4 regions of the Exiguobacterium sp. s91 genome follow, and region 2 is predicted to be linked to each of the others. Evidence: riboswitches for the same ligand, from Rfam matches in the RefSeq annotation. Region 2 holds a riboswitch; each other region holds the start of a gene.
The links. Region 2 has a riboswitch for S-adenosylmethionine ahead of KNQ06_RS13265 (Na+/H+ antiporter NhaC family protein). Riboswitches for the same ligand answer to the same signal wherever they lie in the genome.
Positions count from the first base shown of each region.

Region 1 (3,745 bases), on a different contig from region 2:
ATTGATTGCGGATCTCGAAGGTGGCGCACGTGGTTTTGCCTTCGGTTCTGGGATGGCAGCAATCCATGCCGTCTTCCACTTGCTTGAGTCTGGCGACCACATCGTCATGACAGATGACGTCTACGGTGGTACGTTCCGCTTGATGCAACGTGTCTTACCGAAGTTCAACATCGAAGTGACATTCGTCGATACGACGGACCTTGCGGCAACGGAAGCAGCGATCCAAGACAACACGAAGATCGTCTACGTCGAAACACCGACGAACCCGTTGTTGAAAGTGACGGACATCGCAGCCATCGCAACGATTGCCAAACGTCACGATCTTAAACTCGTCGTCGACAACACGTTCGCGACACCTTATCATCAACAACCACTCGCACTTGGTGCAGACATCGTCTTGCACAGTGCGACGAAATACATCGGCGGACATTCGGACGTCGTCGCTGGACTTGTCGTCGTCAAAGATGATGCGCTCGGCGAAGAGCTGCACTTCATCCAAAACTCGACAGGCGGCGTGCTTGGACCGCAAGACAGCTTCTTGCTCGTCCGTGGTCTTCGTACACTCGGTATCCGGATGGATGCGATCGAAGAGACAGCCCATGATCTCGTTGCGTTCCTACAAGCGCAAGATATCGTCTCGAACATCTTCTACCCAGGACTTGCATCGCATCCTGGTCACGACATCCAAGCGAAACAAGCGACTGGGTTTGGTGGGATGATCAGCTTTGATGTTGGTTCAGCAGCGAATGCAGAAAAACTCGTCGAGGCGACACACTTCTTCACACTTGCTGAGAGTCTTGGTGCCGTCGAGAGTCTGATTTCGGTGCCGGCACGGATGACGCACGCGTCGATCCCAGCAGAGCGTCGGGCAGAACTCGGCATCACAGACGGTCTCGTCCGGATTTCAGTTGGACTTGAAGACGCGGAAGATTTGAAAGAAGACTTAACACGTGCTTTCACGTTCCTCGAAAAAGTTTCTGAAAAAACTGTTTGACAACAAAAATAACCCCTGCTAATATTCAGAATATATTCTACAAACTTAATACCGAAACTCTTATCGAGAGTGGTGGAGGGACTGGCCCGATGAAACCCGGCAACCGCGGATCTAATCCGAAGTGGTGCTAATTCCAGCAGACAAAAGTCTGGGAGATGAGAGCAAATGGTTTTGTGTACTGAAAAGTGCGCGCGTTTGCTCTAAAACGCGCGCACTTTTTTTATTTTAGGAGGGACAGTTGTGATTCGTTTACAAGACGTAGGAAAGATTTATCGCTCAAAGCGCGGAGCGGTCGAAGCCGTCGCGAATGTCGATCTGACAATCGAGCGCGGTGAAATTTTTGGAATAATCGGTTATTCCGGAGCAGGGAAATCGACCTTGATCCGATTGCTGAATATGCTTGAAGCACCAACGAGTGGTTCGATCCAAATCGATGGTGTTGAGATGACATCACTGAAACCAAAGGAATTACGAGGCGTCCGCAAGAATGTCTCGATGGTCTTTCAGCACTTCAACTTACTATGGTCACGGACGGTTGAAGAGAACATCATGTTCCCACTCGAGCTGGGTGGCTTCCCGAAAGCACACCGCAAGGAACGGGTAGCGGAACTGATCCAACTCGTTGGTTTGGACGGACGCGAAAAAGCCTATCCGTCACAATTATCGGGTGGTCAAAAACAACGTGTCGGTATCGCTCGGGCACTGGCATCGAACCCGGACGTTCTCTTATGTGACGAGGCAACAAGTGCACTCGATCCGAAGACGACGGACTCAATCCTTGAGTTACTCGTCGACATCAATGAAAAACTGAAACTGACGATCGTCTTGATCACACACGAGATGCACGTCATTCAAAAAATCTGTCACCGGGTCGCCGTCATGGAAGCCGGTAAAATCGTCGAGCAAGGACCGGTCGCAGAAGTCTTCCGTCATCCGAAGCAAGCGATGACGAAGGAATTCGTCAAACAATTGACGTCACCGTCAGAGAACGAGTTAACGTTCGCGAAACTACGCGAACGGTACCCAACCGGAAAAATCGTTCAGTTGACGTTCGTCGGATCGACAGCGGAAAGCCCGATCCTCGCGGAAGTCATGAAGGATTCACCGGTCCTGTTCAATATCATCGGCGGAAACGTCGGTCAATCGCAGGAAGGGGCACTCGGTACACTGTTCATTCAGTTGATCGGGGAAACAGAAGCAACACAAGCGGTCATCACGAAGCTTCAAGCCAGTGATGTTGAAGTGGAGGTGGATCACCGATGATTTCATTCTTTGACAATCTAGATTGGAACATGGTGTGGGAAGCGACAGGCAGTACCGTTTATATGACGGCAATCGCTGGGGTTTCGACATTCGTCCTCGGTTTGATCATTGGTTTACTATTGTATGCGACAAACGAAGAGTTATTGTTCAAGAATCGGGCGTTTTATTCAGTGTTGAGCTTGATCGTCAACGTCTTCCGTTCGATTCCGTTCATCATCTTACTGATCTTATTGATTCCATTTACGACAGCAATCGTCGGTTCGTTCCTCGGACCAACGGCAGCATTACCGGCACTGATTTTCGGTGCTGCACCATTTTACGGTCGGATGGTTGAACTCGCGTTACGCGAAGTCGATAAAGGTGTCATCGAGGCAGCTGAATCGATGGGAGCGACGAAGTTCCAAATCATCTATAAAGTCTTAGTCCCGGAAGCGTTGCCTGCCATCGTTTCTGGTATCACGGTCACACTCGTCTCACTTGTCGGTTATACGGCAATGGCCGGAGTAGTCGGCGGAGGTGGACTTGGGGACATGGCCTTCATCGAAGGATTCCAGCGTTCTCAAAACGATGTCATCGTCATTGCGACACTCTTAATCTTAGCGATCGTCTTCGTCATCCAAATCATTGGTGATTTGCTGATCCGAGCAATCGATAAACGTTAATTCAAAACTTAATCATATTGGAGGAATCATTCATGAAAGTTTGGAAAAAATTCGTAGGTACTGCTGCTGTATCCGTCTTAGCAATCAGCCTTGCTGCATGTGGCGAAAAATCATCAGGATCAGGTAGCGACGACAAAACACTTGTCATCGGTGCTTCAAACGTACCGCACGCTGAGATTCTTCAGCACGTTAAAAAAGAATATGAAGCAAAAGGTTACAAACTTGAGATCCAGAAGTTCCAAGATTACGTACTTCCGAACAAAGCACTCGCTTCAAAAGAAATCGATGCGAACTACTTCCAGCACGTACCGTATCTCGAGCAACAAGAGAAAGAAAACAAATCATATAAGTTCGCGAACGCAGGTGGCGTCCACGTTGAACCACTCGGTATCTACTCGAAGAAATACAAGTCACTCGATAAGTTACCAAACGGTGCAACGATCTTAACGAGCTCAAACGTCGCGGAACGCGGTCGTGTCTTGACGTTCCTTCAAAATGAAGGATTGATCAAGCTCAAAGACGGTAAAACGACAGATGCACAACTCGGTGATATCGCGGAGAACCCGAAGAAACTTAAGTTCAAAACGAACATCGAAGCATCACTTCTTCCGCAAGCTTACAAAAACAATGAAGGCGACGCTGTCCTCATCAACACGAACTATGCGATCGATAACGGTCTGAACCCACTGAAAGACGCGATCGCTTCAGAAGATGAGTCGTCACCATACGTCAACATCATCGTTACACGTGATGGTGATGAGAAAGACAAGCGTGTCACAGCACTTCTTGACGTTCTGCACGAAAAGAAAAACCAAGATTGGATCCT
Region 1 covers NZ_JACSMZ010000001.1:455,188-458,932, forward strand. The annotation lists gene KNQ06_RS02270 (bifunctional cystathionine gamma-lyase/homocysteine desulfhydrase) at 1-994, shown strand, start outside; SAM riboswitch class I at 1,052-1,156, shown strand; gene KNQ06_RS02275 (methionine ABC transporter ATP-binding protein) at 1,235-2,257, shown strand; gene KNQ06_RS02280 (methionine ABC transporter permease) at 2,254-2,919, shown strand; gene KNQ06_RS02285 (MetQ/NlpA family ABC transporter substrate-binding protein) at 2,952-3,745, shown strand, end outside.
Region 1: linked by a shared signal. The riboswitch ahead of KNQ06_RS02275 (methionine ABC transporter ATP-binding protein) and the one ahead of KNQ06_RS13265 (Na+/H+ antiporter NhaC family protein) in region 2 are both predicted to bind S-adenosylmethionine.

Region 2 (3,745 bases):
TGAAATAAGGTAAAATAGAAAAGAATCGTGAGATTTAATCGTGTGTTAAAAGAGGGGGAGAAAAGATGGCTCAAAAGAATAAAAAGCTATCCAAATGTACTTGGCTTAGCATTGGCGCCTTGTTAGTAACGCAGGCAGTGGGTCTGTTTCTTAGTGCGCGAAAGTCAGGACGTAATCCATGGGTGTGGGGAGGCGCTGGACTCGTTCAGTTCCCGCTTCCGGCAATCGCTTACTTAATCTTAGAACGACAAGCGAAGCAGAATAAATAATAAAACAGGTCCAATCGTCGACGCGATTGGACCTGTTTTATGGTTACGAAGAAATTTTTTCTTGCTTCGTCGCTGTCTTCTTCATGCGTGGTAAGCCGAAGAAGATGGCAATTGATCCACAGACGAAGAGGAGGAACGGATAGAACAGATACGGAATCAGTTCCGGTGAAGCCGTTTTCGTCAATTCTGCTGCGATCAATAGTTGTGCTCCATACGGAATGATGCCTTGAATACCACAAGAGAAGATATCAAGGATACTCGCCGATTTTTTTCGATCGACTTCATACGTATCGGCGATTTCAGCTGCCAGTGGTCCAGCGACGAGAATCGAGATCGTATTGTTTGCAGTCGCGAGATTCGTTGCACTAACGAGTGCCGCCATACTGAATTCGGCACCACGACGCTGTGAAATCTTGCGTGTCAGCGTCTCTTTTAAGAAGGCGATTCCACCGTTGAACGTAATCAAGCTGACGAGACCACCCATGAGGAGCGTCAAAATGGAGATCTCCGCCATGCCCATCATTCCTTCAGACATCGAGAGGACGAAGCCACTCAAGCCGAAACTACCATCAATCATACCGATGATGCCGGTGAGTAACGTACCACCAATTAAGACAAGAATGACATTGACGCCAAATAGTGCAAGGACGATGACAGCGAGATATGGAATCAACTTGTAGAATTCAAATGCTTTTGCTTCGACGACGTCACCAGAACCAGAAACGAATGCGAGTAGGATGACCGTCAAAATAGCAGCCGGTAGGACGATCATGAAGTTCGTCCGGAATTTATCGCGCATGTTCGTTTTTTGGGTCCGGACGGCGGCAATCGTCGTATCCGAGATGAACGACAAGTTATCGCCGAACATCGATCCACCAACGACAGCAGCCGCTGCGATCGCAACGTTGATGCCTGTCGCTTCATGAATACCGAAGGCGATTGGCGCGAGTGCAGCAATCGTTCCAGTCGATGTCCCCATTGCCATTGAGATGAAGGCAGCGATGATGAACAGACCACTCATGAGGAGCGACGGAGGTAGGAACGTCAAAGCAGCATTAACGGTCGCATCGATGGCGCCGATTGCTTCTGCTGTTCCAGAAAACGTACCGGCTAGTAAGAAGATGAAGACCATGATCATGATATCAGGATTTCCGGCACCCGTTGCGATTCGTTCGACCGTTTGATTGATGGATCCTTTCGTCGTGATTGCAGCAAAAATCAAAGCGATCAGTGCGGCGATAAGGATCGGAAATTTGTAAAAGTCGTCATAGAAGATCCCGGCTCCGATGAAGAGAACTAGGAATACGACGAGGGGAAGCAGTGCCCATTTGTTAGGCGTGATCGTTTCATTCATTGTTGACACCTCGTTTCTCAAAGATACAAAAAAAGACCCCTTCGCAAGAAAGAAGGAGGTCTTTATGAAATAAAGACGCTCTTCTTATCTCTCAAGCTTTCGCTTGCTGGATTTGGCACAGTACGAATCAAATCGTCCGCTGCCGAAACATCATTGGGCCAGTCCCTCCGTTTCTCGCGATAAAAAGAAGTCATTCAATTGTTGTAAAACACGTTTCTTACCGTACCGCATTGAGTAACGCGTGTCAACTGTACTTTACTGAAGTGCCTTTTTCAATGTTTGGACGTTTTCTTCCATCAACTTGAAATAAGAGCTGTTTTGTTGCGCTTTCGTGACCGACTCTAGATTATGAATCGTCACGGATTCAGCTCCGATTTCTTTTTGGATGACACGTGCGACCTTTGGTGAGACCGTCTCTTCGAACGCGACGTATTTCAAATCATGCATCCGTGCTTCTTTCACTAAAGCGGCCAGTTGCTTTTGTGACGGTTCATCGGAAGGAGAAATTCCCGCAATCGGCAGTTGTGTGAAACCATATCGTTCTGCGAGGTAACCGTAAGCGGCATGCGTAACGAGAAGTTCTTTTTTCGATCCATCAGCGACAGCTTGTTTAAATTGTTCGTCCAATTCATCAGCTTGCTGATCGAACGCTTTTAAGTTTTTCTCGAATGTTGCTTTGTCTTTTGGTACTTCTTTTGATAAAGCAGTTGTAATCGAGCGTGCCATTGCTTTTGCGTTGACAGGATCGAGCCAGACGTGTGGATCGTATTTTCCATGGTCATGACCCTCTTCTTCATGCGCATGTTCATCCGTTGCATGATCATCGTGCCCTTCTTCTTCGTGGGCATGTTCGTCTTCACTATGCTCCTCTTCTTCATGTGCATGAAGTGTAGCATCCGATTCTAGCAAGTTGACGTCCTTACTCGTCTCGACGAAGCGGACATCCGTGCCTTTTAGACTCTCCTGGATTTTTTTCGAATACGGCTCGAGCGTCGTACCGGTTAAGAGGAACAAGTCGCCCTTAGCAATCTCGGTGAGTTGTTTTGACGTCGGCTCGTAAGAGTGGGGGTCTGCTCCAGGTGGGACGATCATCTTGACGTTGACTTGATCCCCTCCGATTTCGCGGGCAATAGCAGCCGTCGCGAACGTTGATGCATAGACTTCTGTCTGGGTTTTATCTGAAGTCGATGAATCGGTATTCGAACCGCAAGCAGCGAGAACACTTGCACTTGCGAAAGCGACTGTTAAAGCGGGAATGATTTTTTTCATTATATGATACCTCCATTATTAAAACGTAACTATTCCGATTTGGACTTTCTCACTATAGCGGAACGCTGGTGAAGCGTCAAGTACGAATACCGAGACGTTCGACTTCTTTTAAAACGGGGTAGAAGGATAATAAAGTGAAGAAACTGGCACGTCTTTTGGAGGTGATCAAGTGAAACGTGAAACTGCATGGCTAATGGGGGGAGCTGCGTTATTGACGACGGCAGCAGCGGGAGCGAGTATCTGGAACAATTATGGTGCATTGCTTCGATGGACCGAACCCGCCTTGCCACTCACAGAAAAACAACTTGCACCGCGGACGCTCACCTACAAACAGGTGGGAGACTGCATCTTACAGCTCGATCTCTATTATCCACCGGGAGAAGGACCGTTTCCAGTTGCCATCTATGCACACGGTGGTGCATTCGTTCGTGGAGAGCGCGATGACATGTTCTGCTTTAGTCCAATCGTCGACCGTCTGCTTGAACTCGGAGTTGCCGTCTGTAGTATTGAGTATCGTTTGTTCGAAGAGGGCAGTTATTTTCCGGATAACCTCGAAGATGTACGGGATGCGTTATGTTTTTTGAATAAGGAAGCAGAGGATCTTCGCATTCTAAGAGGACGGATGATGGTATGGGGAGACTCAGCAGGAGCCGCACTCATGCTGACGACGGCACTTGCCCCATCTGCTTTCGTCGGTGAGCGCGATGAGCGGCACATGCCATTGATCAGTGGTGTGATCGCTTTATATCCACCGACGAACTTTTTGTTGTTTAATTTCATTCAGACTTGGATTGCCCACATTAAGTTCTACAAGGGGGGACGAGAAGAATGGCGCAAGCTGATGACGCACGTC
Region 2 covers NZ_JACSMZ010000003.1:14,096-17,840, reverse strand. The annotation lists gene KNQ06_RS13270 (hypothetical protein) at 66-269, shown strand; gene KNQ06_RS13265 (Na+/H+ antiporter NhaC family protein) at 313-1,623, opposite strand; SAM riboswitch class I at 1,705-1,809, opposite strand; gene KNQ06_RS13260 (metal ABC transporter solute-binding protein, Zn/Mn family) at 1,879-2,892, opposite strand; gene KNQ06_RS13255 (alpha/beta hydrolase) at 3,062-3,745, shown strand, end outside.

Region 3 (3,745 bases), on a different contig from region 2:
TCTCCTGCAAGAAGTCATGCACGCCTGGCTGATTTCCAAGGTACGATAGATCAAACGGATTGGCGACATCCTCGAACGACCGTTTTTTGATCAAGTTGATGACATCCATCCGGAAGCCGTCGATCCCTTGAGCGATCCACCAGTTCATCATATCGTAGATCGCTTGCCTCACAGCTGGGTGCTCCCAGTTTAAGTCGGGCTGTTCTTTGGCGAAGGAATGAAAATAATACTGCCCGCGCTCTTCACTCCACGTCCATGGGCTTGGCGCAAAGTACGAGCGCCAGTTGTTCGGAGGCGTCTCTTTCGTGCCATCCTGCCAGATATACCAGTCATCCTTATCGTTGATCCGCTCCCGCGACTGACGGAACCAGTCATGCTGGTCACTCGTATGGTTCACGACTAAATCGAGAATGACCTTCAATCCACGGGCATGAGCGGCAGTGATCAACTCCTGGAGATCTCCCATCGTTCCCGCTTTTTCCATGATCTCGTAATAATCGGCAATATCATAGCCGTTATCGACGTCCGGGGAATGATAACACGGATTCAACCACACGACATCGACACCAATTGAAGCGATGTAATCAAGCTTGTCGATGACACCTCTTAAATCACCGATCCCATCCCCGTTCGAATCTTTAAAGCTACGCCAGTAGACTTGATAGACGACTGCCTCTTTCCAGTTAGCTCGCTTCATCTTCCCACTCCTCTCCCTACTCTTTATTCCCGCTCCACTTATCTGTACCTGTTTATCCGACAATTTTTTTGAATTTCGAAAAAGTTCTTTTCTTTTGACTGAATATTCGTTATCCTTGACGACAATACCACGAAGGAGGCATTCATCCATGAAACATTTCGCTCCATCCATCGCCATTGATCGGCTTCCTGCTCCTGTCTTCGCTGAACTCGCGAACCGAATCGGTGCTGTAAAAGCTGCCGGACACGATGTCATCACACTTGGTCAAGGAACGCCTGACCAGACGACGCCTGTACATATTCTCGATGCCTTAAAACAAGCCATCGACGAGCCAACGAACCTTCAATATCCACCGTTTCGTGGACATGATTTTCTAAAGCAAGCCGTCGCTAGCTTTTACGCGACTGAGTTCGGTGTCACAATCGATCCAGCAACGGAAGTCGCGATTCTCCTCGGTAGTAAAGCCGGTATCGTCGCCTTACCGCAGACAATCGTCAACCCTGGAGAAGGAGTCATCGTTCCGGATCCAGGATACCCGGATTACCTGTCTGGCGCAGCACTTGCTGGTGCATTCCCGATCACGCTTCCGTTGCTTGAAAAAAATAACTTCTTACCGGATTACGACTTACTTGATACGACGGACGTCGAGCGTGCCCGGATGTTGTTCCTCAACTACCCGAGTAATCCGACGGGTGCGACCGCGACGGCAGAAGCCTTCGAACAGACAGTCGCTTTCGCCGATGCCCATGATATCTGTGTCGTCCATGACTTAGCATACGGCGGCATCAGTTTCGATGGTCCGACGCGAAGCTTCCTGCAGACGGAAGGGGCAAAAGACGTCGGGATCGAGCTATTCTCACTCTCAAAACGCTTCAACATGTCCGGCTTCCGGATCGCCTTTGCGATTGGTAATCCGTCCGTCATCTCAAGCATCGAGACGTACCAAGAACATCTCTACGTCAGTGCCTTCACACCGATTCAACATGCTGCGACCGTCGCCCTGACGAGTGACCAGACATGTGTCCGCGAGTTAAGCAGTCTGTACGAAACACGACGCGATGCGTTGTTCGCAAAACTCGATGCGATTGGTTGGAGTGGACCACGACCGGGCGGTTCCTTCTTCGTCTGGCTTCCTGTTCCGGAAGGTTACACGTCCCAAAGCTTCACCGATCACCTGCTTGACGAAGCACACGTCGCCGTGACCCCTGGATCCTTCTTCGGCGAATACGGTGAAGGCTACGTCCGGATCAGCTTGATTGCTGACGTCGAACGTCTAGAAGAAGCCGTCGATCGAATCGGAACGCTCAACCTGTTCCGGACACCTGTTGCGGAATAATTCTGAAAAAACATTTGACAGATGGGAATCATTTCCGTTAAAGTAAATCCCAACAGCATAACTACTTATCGAGAGCGACCGAGGGATTAGGCCCAACGACGTCCGGCAACCACCTGTAAGGAACGGTGCCACATCCTACAGAATGATTTTCATTCTGAGAGATAAGTTACGAAATCTTACACTTTCGTCGCTTTTTTCTGGTTGCTCCGCTACTAGGAAAAAGCGACTTTTTTTGTATGAGGAGATGAGCGGATGATTGAATTCAAACACATTACAAAACGGTTCGTTCGAGATCGGACCCCGATTTTTGCATTACGGGATGTCGATTTGACGATCCAAAAAGGAGAAATCTTCGGGATCATCGGTGAGTCCGGTGCCGGTAAGAGTACGTTACTTCGCCTAATCAACGGGCTTGAGCATCCGACACAGGGAAGCGTCAAGGTCGACGGTGTCTCGCTTGGCGGAATGTCAAAAGCAGATCTGCGTCAACTTCGCTTACGGACAGGAATGATCTTTCAGCATTTCCAATTGATCCAGTCGCGCAACGTCGCGGATAACATCGCTTTTGCGCTCAAGGCTGCTGGCGTCAAACGAGCAGATTTCCCGGAGCGAATTCGCGAACTCGTCTCGCTCGTCGGACTTGAAGGATTTGAGACGAACTTCCCGAGCCAATTAAGCGGTGGGCAGAAACAGCGCGTCGGGATTGCCCGGGCACTCGCGAACGATCCGACCGTCTTGTTATGTGACGAAGCGACATCAGCTCTTGACCCCGTTACGACACTACAGATCCTTGAACTGCTGAAGGATTTGAATGAACGACTCGGATTGACGATCGTCCTCATCACGCATGAGATTGATGTCGTCAAACAGATTTGCCATCGCGTCGCGGTCATGTCGCAAGGTGAAGTCGTTGAAGTCGCCTCAACCTATGACCTGTTCAGTCAAGCCAAGCATCCAGTGACGCAACATTACGTCGATACGGCACTACAAATCGAATTGCCAGAACGCATCTTACAGGCAACTCCAGGCAAGATCATCCGCTTGCAGTTCACGGGCGAGAAGACCGGTGAGAGTACGTTATCAGAAGCAATCCGCCGTTACGATATCTCAGTCAGCATCTTGCACGGCAAGGTCGACTACATTCAAGACGTCGCCTTCGGTGTCCTGATTGTCAGCTTGACGGGATCATCCGACCAAATCGCTCCTGCCCTCGACTGGCTCGCGACGGAACTTCATGCACTCGAGGTGATTCAGGATGTGGCTTGATCGTATTCAAACGATGTTACCTGAGCTCTTGAAGGCACTCGGCGAGACGGCGTGGATGGTAGGAATTTCACTTGCCTTTGCATTGGTCGTCGGGATTCCGCTCGGGATTCTCTTGTTCGTCACCGACCGGGGATTATTTTTTCAAAACCTTGCCGTCCGCCGTGTCCTTGACTTCGTCGTCAACATCGTCCGGTCGCTACCGTTCATCATCTTGCTGGTTGCCCTCATTCCGTTAACGAAGTTCTTACTCGACAATACGATTGGTCCGACGGCAGCATCCGTCAGTCTCAGTGTCGCAGCGATTCCGTTTCTCGCGCGACTCGTTGAGACGTCACTGCGCGAAATTCCGCCTGGTCTAATCGAAGCAGCGGAAGCATGTGGGGCGAAACCATTACGGATCATCGTCAGTGTCCTCTTACCGGAAGCACTCCCTGGCATCATTCAGG
Region 3 covers NZ_JACSMZ010000001.1:260,693-264,437, reverse strand. The annotation lists gene KNQ06_RS01295 (glycoside hydrolase family 13 protein) at 1-697, opposite strand, end outside; gene KNQ06_RS01290 (aminotransferase class I/II-fold pyridoxal phosphate-dependent enzyme) at 846-2,033, shown strand; SAM riboswitch class I at 2,096-2,201, shown strand; gene KNQ06_RS01285 (methionine ABC transporter ATP-binding protein) at 2,286-3,299, shown strand; gene KNQ06_RS01280 (methionine ABC transporter permease) at 3,289-3,745, shown strand, end outside.
Region 3: linked by a shared signal. The riboswitch ahead of KNQ06_RS01285 (methionine ABC transporter ATP-binding protein) and the one ahead of KNQ06_RS13265 (Na+/H+ antiporter NhaC family protein) in region 2 are both predicted to bind S-adenosylmethionine.

Region 4 (3,745 bases), on a different contig from region 2:
TGATCGCATCGATCTGTTTTTCTTTCAGCGTATGGGCGACCATGTTGTCCGTAATTAACGTGACATCAATGCCGGCACGTTGCAGCTCCCATGTCGTCAATCGTGCTCCCTGCAGTAACGGTCGCGTCTCACTCGCAAAAACGGATAATTCGATGCCGCGTTCTTTTGCGATGTAGAACGGCGCAAGTGCCGTTCCATAAGCAGCGGTCGCAATCGATCCAGCATTACAAATCGTTAGGATCCGGTCGCCTGACTGGAACAATTCCAGTGCATGAATCCCGATTTGACGTGACGTCTGCGCATCCTGGTCGTATAAGGCGACCGTCCGTTTTTCCAACCGTTCGCGAATCTCTTCTACCGACGTCCCGTCTTGAATGATTGGATTCAACTGATTGAGTACATTTCGCAAATTGACGGCCGTCGGTCGTGTCGCGAGTAACGTCGCCGATGTCTCAAGCAAGGCTTGCTTGTAGACCGGTAGCGCCGCTTCAAACCGGTATGCTTCTTGAACGAGCACGAATCCACCGAATAAACTGATCGCAGGCGCGCCCCGGACACGTAGTTGTTTAATCGCCTCAACCGCTTGCGCGAGATCAGCAATGACTTCATAGTGCTCTTCTTGCGGTAGACGTGTCTGATCGAGAATCGTCAAGACACGGTCTTCGTAACGAATACTTTGGACGAATGTAGTCATCGGCTGAGTTCCTCCGTTACGTCAAAGTTTCGTAAATCATCGAATGTCCGGCATTCTGTACGGCGTTTGATTAACGCCGCTCCTAGACGAAGAGCGTGACGTTTCCGCTCTAAGCGTTCCGTCGTTGAATCGATTGATTCTAAATCAGCGACCGGTGCAAGACCAATCGTCCGCCGAATCAATTCGCAACCGGCAAAGCCAAGGGCATCCTGCAAGATCGTGCTCAGTACATCATCGACGAGTCCTGATGCCTGGAACGGTTCGACGGCTTCCCGTTCCCATAATGCACGGAACGTTGAAGCGAACGTCAGCCAGAACGTGTCGATGTCGCGAATCCGGGCATCACGAAGTGCTGAATAATCGGGGTATGCTGCAAAGAATAAGTGGGCGATGAACTGTCCGACATCGAATCCGAATGGACCATAAAAGGCGAATTCAGGGTCGATGACCTTCGTTTCCGTCGCCGAGGCGAAGATGCTTCCTGTATGTAGATCGCCGTGTAACAAGGCGTCCCCTTTTGTGATGAAGAGCGCTTCGAGTTTTGCGACTTCGCGTTTTAACTCATCGTCTGCCCATAGATGTGCCACCTCTTCTTCCAGTCCGGATTCAATCTCGTTCGTCTCCGCGTCATGGAACGGATCCGTGAAGATTAACTTTTCCGTGATGTCGCACAAGTCTGGATTGTAGTACGTTCGGGCGACACGTTTCTTTTCAACCGGACCAAGCGCAAAGTCCGATGTATGGAATAACGTCCGAGCGAGATAAGAACCGATATGTTCCGCAAGCAACGGATACTGTTCACCTGCGAGTAAACCGCTTCGAACGATCGTCAGATGTGAAAGATCTTCCATGACCGTATACGCCTCTTCATGACTAGCATGAAAAACACGTGGCACGAACGGTACGGCATGCCGTGCGAATTCACGGAGTGCGGATTGCTCGATCCACGCTCGTTCGAGCGATAACGGCCAGCTCTCCCCGACGACCTTCGCATATGGTAATGCTTGTTTTAAAATCAAGCGATGTTCGCCTTCTCGAATCCGAAAGACGAGGTTGAGGTTCCCGTCGCCAATCTCTTCTGCTTCGACGGCTCCATCGCCGATCAGTCCTAATGTCCGAACACGATCAATCGCGTCCTGTTCTGTGAATGCTTTATATGTCATCTCAGTTTCCCCCTATGTGATACACGAAAAAGCGCCTCTTTTCGTCATCGAAAAGAGGCGCAGAAAAGTCACTGCGTCCTCTTATCTCTCAGACGAAACGTCTGTTGGATGTAGCACCGTGCCTAGTGGTCGGTTGCTGCGGCGTCATCGGGCCAATTCCCTCTGCCAACTCGCGATAAGAGTCGTATGTAGTTGTCGTGTGTGATATTGATTTGAATCTTACGCAATCGACTTCCTCGCTGTCAAATCGAAATCAAGCAGAAACGGACATCATTTTTAAGTCATCTATAGAAAGAGTATTTTCAAAAAAATAAATTTTCTAAAAATAGTTTGACAAGTGGCGATTCTCATGTAAAAATTGCAATTAGATTTCACAATTTCATCCAATTCTTATCAAGAGCAGACGGAGGGACAAGCCCTACGATGTCGCAGCAACCGACCTTTTGGCACGGTGCTAATTCTTGCAGCTACTAAGCTGACAGATAAGAGTCCACGTTCGAATCATTCATGGTCTCTTGTCGCTGACGAGAGACCATTTTTTTGTTGAAGGAGGAAAGACATGGCTTATATCACTGCTACTTATCAATTGACTGCCCGTGATCGAATCGAGCAACGCGCTGAACAACTCGCGCTTGGTCTGACAGTCGGTTCTTGGACGGAACTGAATCATCTCGAACAACAACAACTCGCCTCGTTCAAAGGGGAAGTCGTACATACCGAAGAGCGCGATGGCAAAGGATATATCACGATTCGTTATCCGGAACATAACGTGTCGCGCGACTTTTCTGCGATTCTGACGACCGTCTTCGGGAAACTCTCACTCGACGGTGAAATCAAACTAACAGAATTGCTACTACCCGATACATTTACGTCGGACTTTCCAGGTGCGAAATTCGGGATCGAAGGGGTCCGCTCCTTGATCGGTGTCGAAGATCGCCCATTATTAATGAGCATCTTCAAAGGAGTCATCGGACGCGATTTATCGTTCCTTCGTGATCAACTCGAAGGACAACTCGCTGGTGGGATTGATCTCGTCAAAGACGATGAGATCCTATACGACAATCCGTTGACACCGACGATTGACCGGGCACGGATCGGACGTGAGGTCATCGATGCTCACTTCCAACGGACCGGTAAACGTGCGTTATATGCGATCACACTCAACGGTCCCGTCTTTACGCTCAAGGATCAAGCCAAGCGATTGATTGATGCTGGAGCGACCGCATTCTTGCTGAATACCTTCACATACGGACTCGACGTCTTACGCGAACTGGCGAGTGATCCGGAAATCAACGTTCCGATCTTCAATCATCCAGCATATAGCGGTGCGTTGATCGCTAGCCCGAATCACGGAGTCGCAGCTCCTGTCTTACTCGGCACATTACCGCGTGCTGCTGGAGCAGACTTGACGCTATTCCCGTCTCCTTACGGCAATGTCGCTTTGCCAAAGGATGTCGCCCGTGGCATCGCGGTCGAAGCGACCCGTCTCGGTCAGACGAAATCGATCTTCCCGGTTCCTTCAGCCGGTATTCATCCTGGACTCGTCGCTCAACTCGTACGGGACTTCGGTATCGATTCCGTCATCAACGCCGGCGGCGGCGTACATGGTCATCCGCAAGGTGCTGCGGCTGGTGTCATTGCTTTCCGCCAGGCGCTCGATGCGGCACTCGCAAATGAATCCCTATCGGCGGCAGCATCGCGTCATGAAGAATTACGGATCGCCCTTGACGCTTGGGGGATCAAGTCATGACCGTACGGATTCTTTGTGACTTCGACGGTACGGTGACGACGCAAGATAACATCATCGCACTCATGCAGGCATTTGCGCCAGCTAGTGACTTCGAACCGTTGAAACGCGGCGTACTCGACCGGACGCTATCGATTCAGA
Region 4 covers NZ_JACSMZ010000002.1:14,928-18,672, forward strand. The annotation lists gene mtnA (S-methyl-5-thioribose-1-phosphate isomerase) at 1-694, opposite strand, end outside; gene mtnK (S-methyl-5-thioribose kinase) at 691-1,857, opposite strand; SAM riboswitch class I at 1,936-2,039, opposite strand; SAM riboswitch class I at 2,245-2,346, shown strand; gene KNQ06_RS11540 (2,3-diketo-5-methylthiopentyl-1-phosphate enolase) at 2,417-3,607, shown strand; gene KNQ06_RS11545 (2-hydroxy-3-keto-5-methylthiopentenyl-1-phosphate phosphatase) at 3,604-3,745, shown strand, end outside.
Region 4: linked by a shared signal. The riboswitch ahead of mtnK (S-methyl-5-thioribose kinase) and the one ahead of KNQ06_RS13265 (Na+/H+ antiporter NhaC family protein) in region 2 are both predicted to bind S-adenosylmethionine.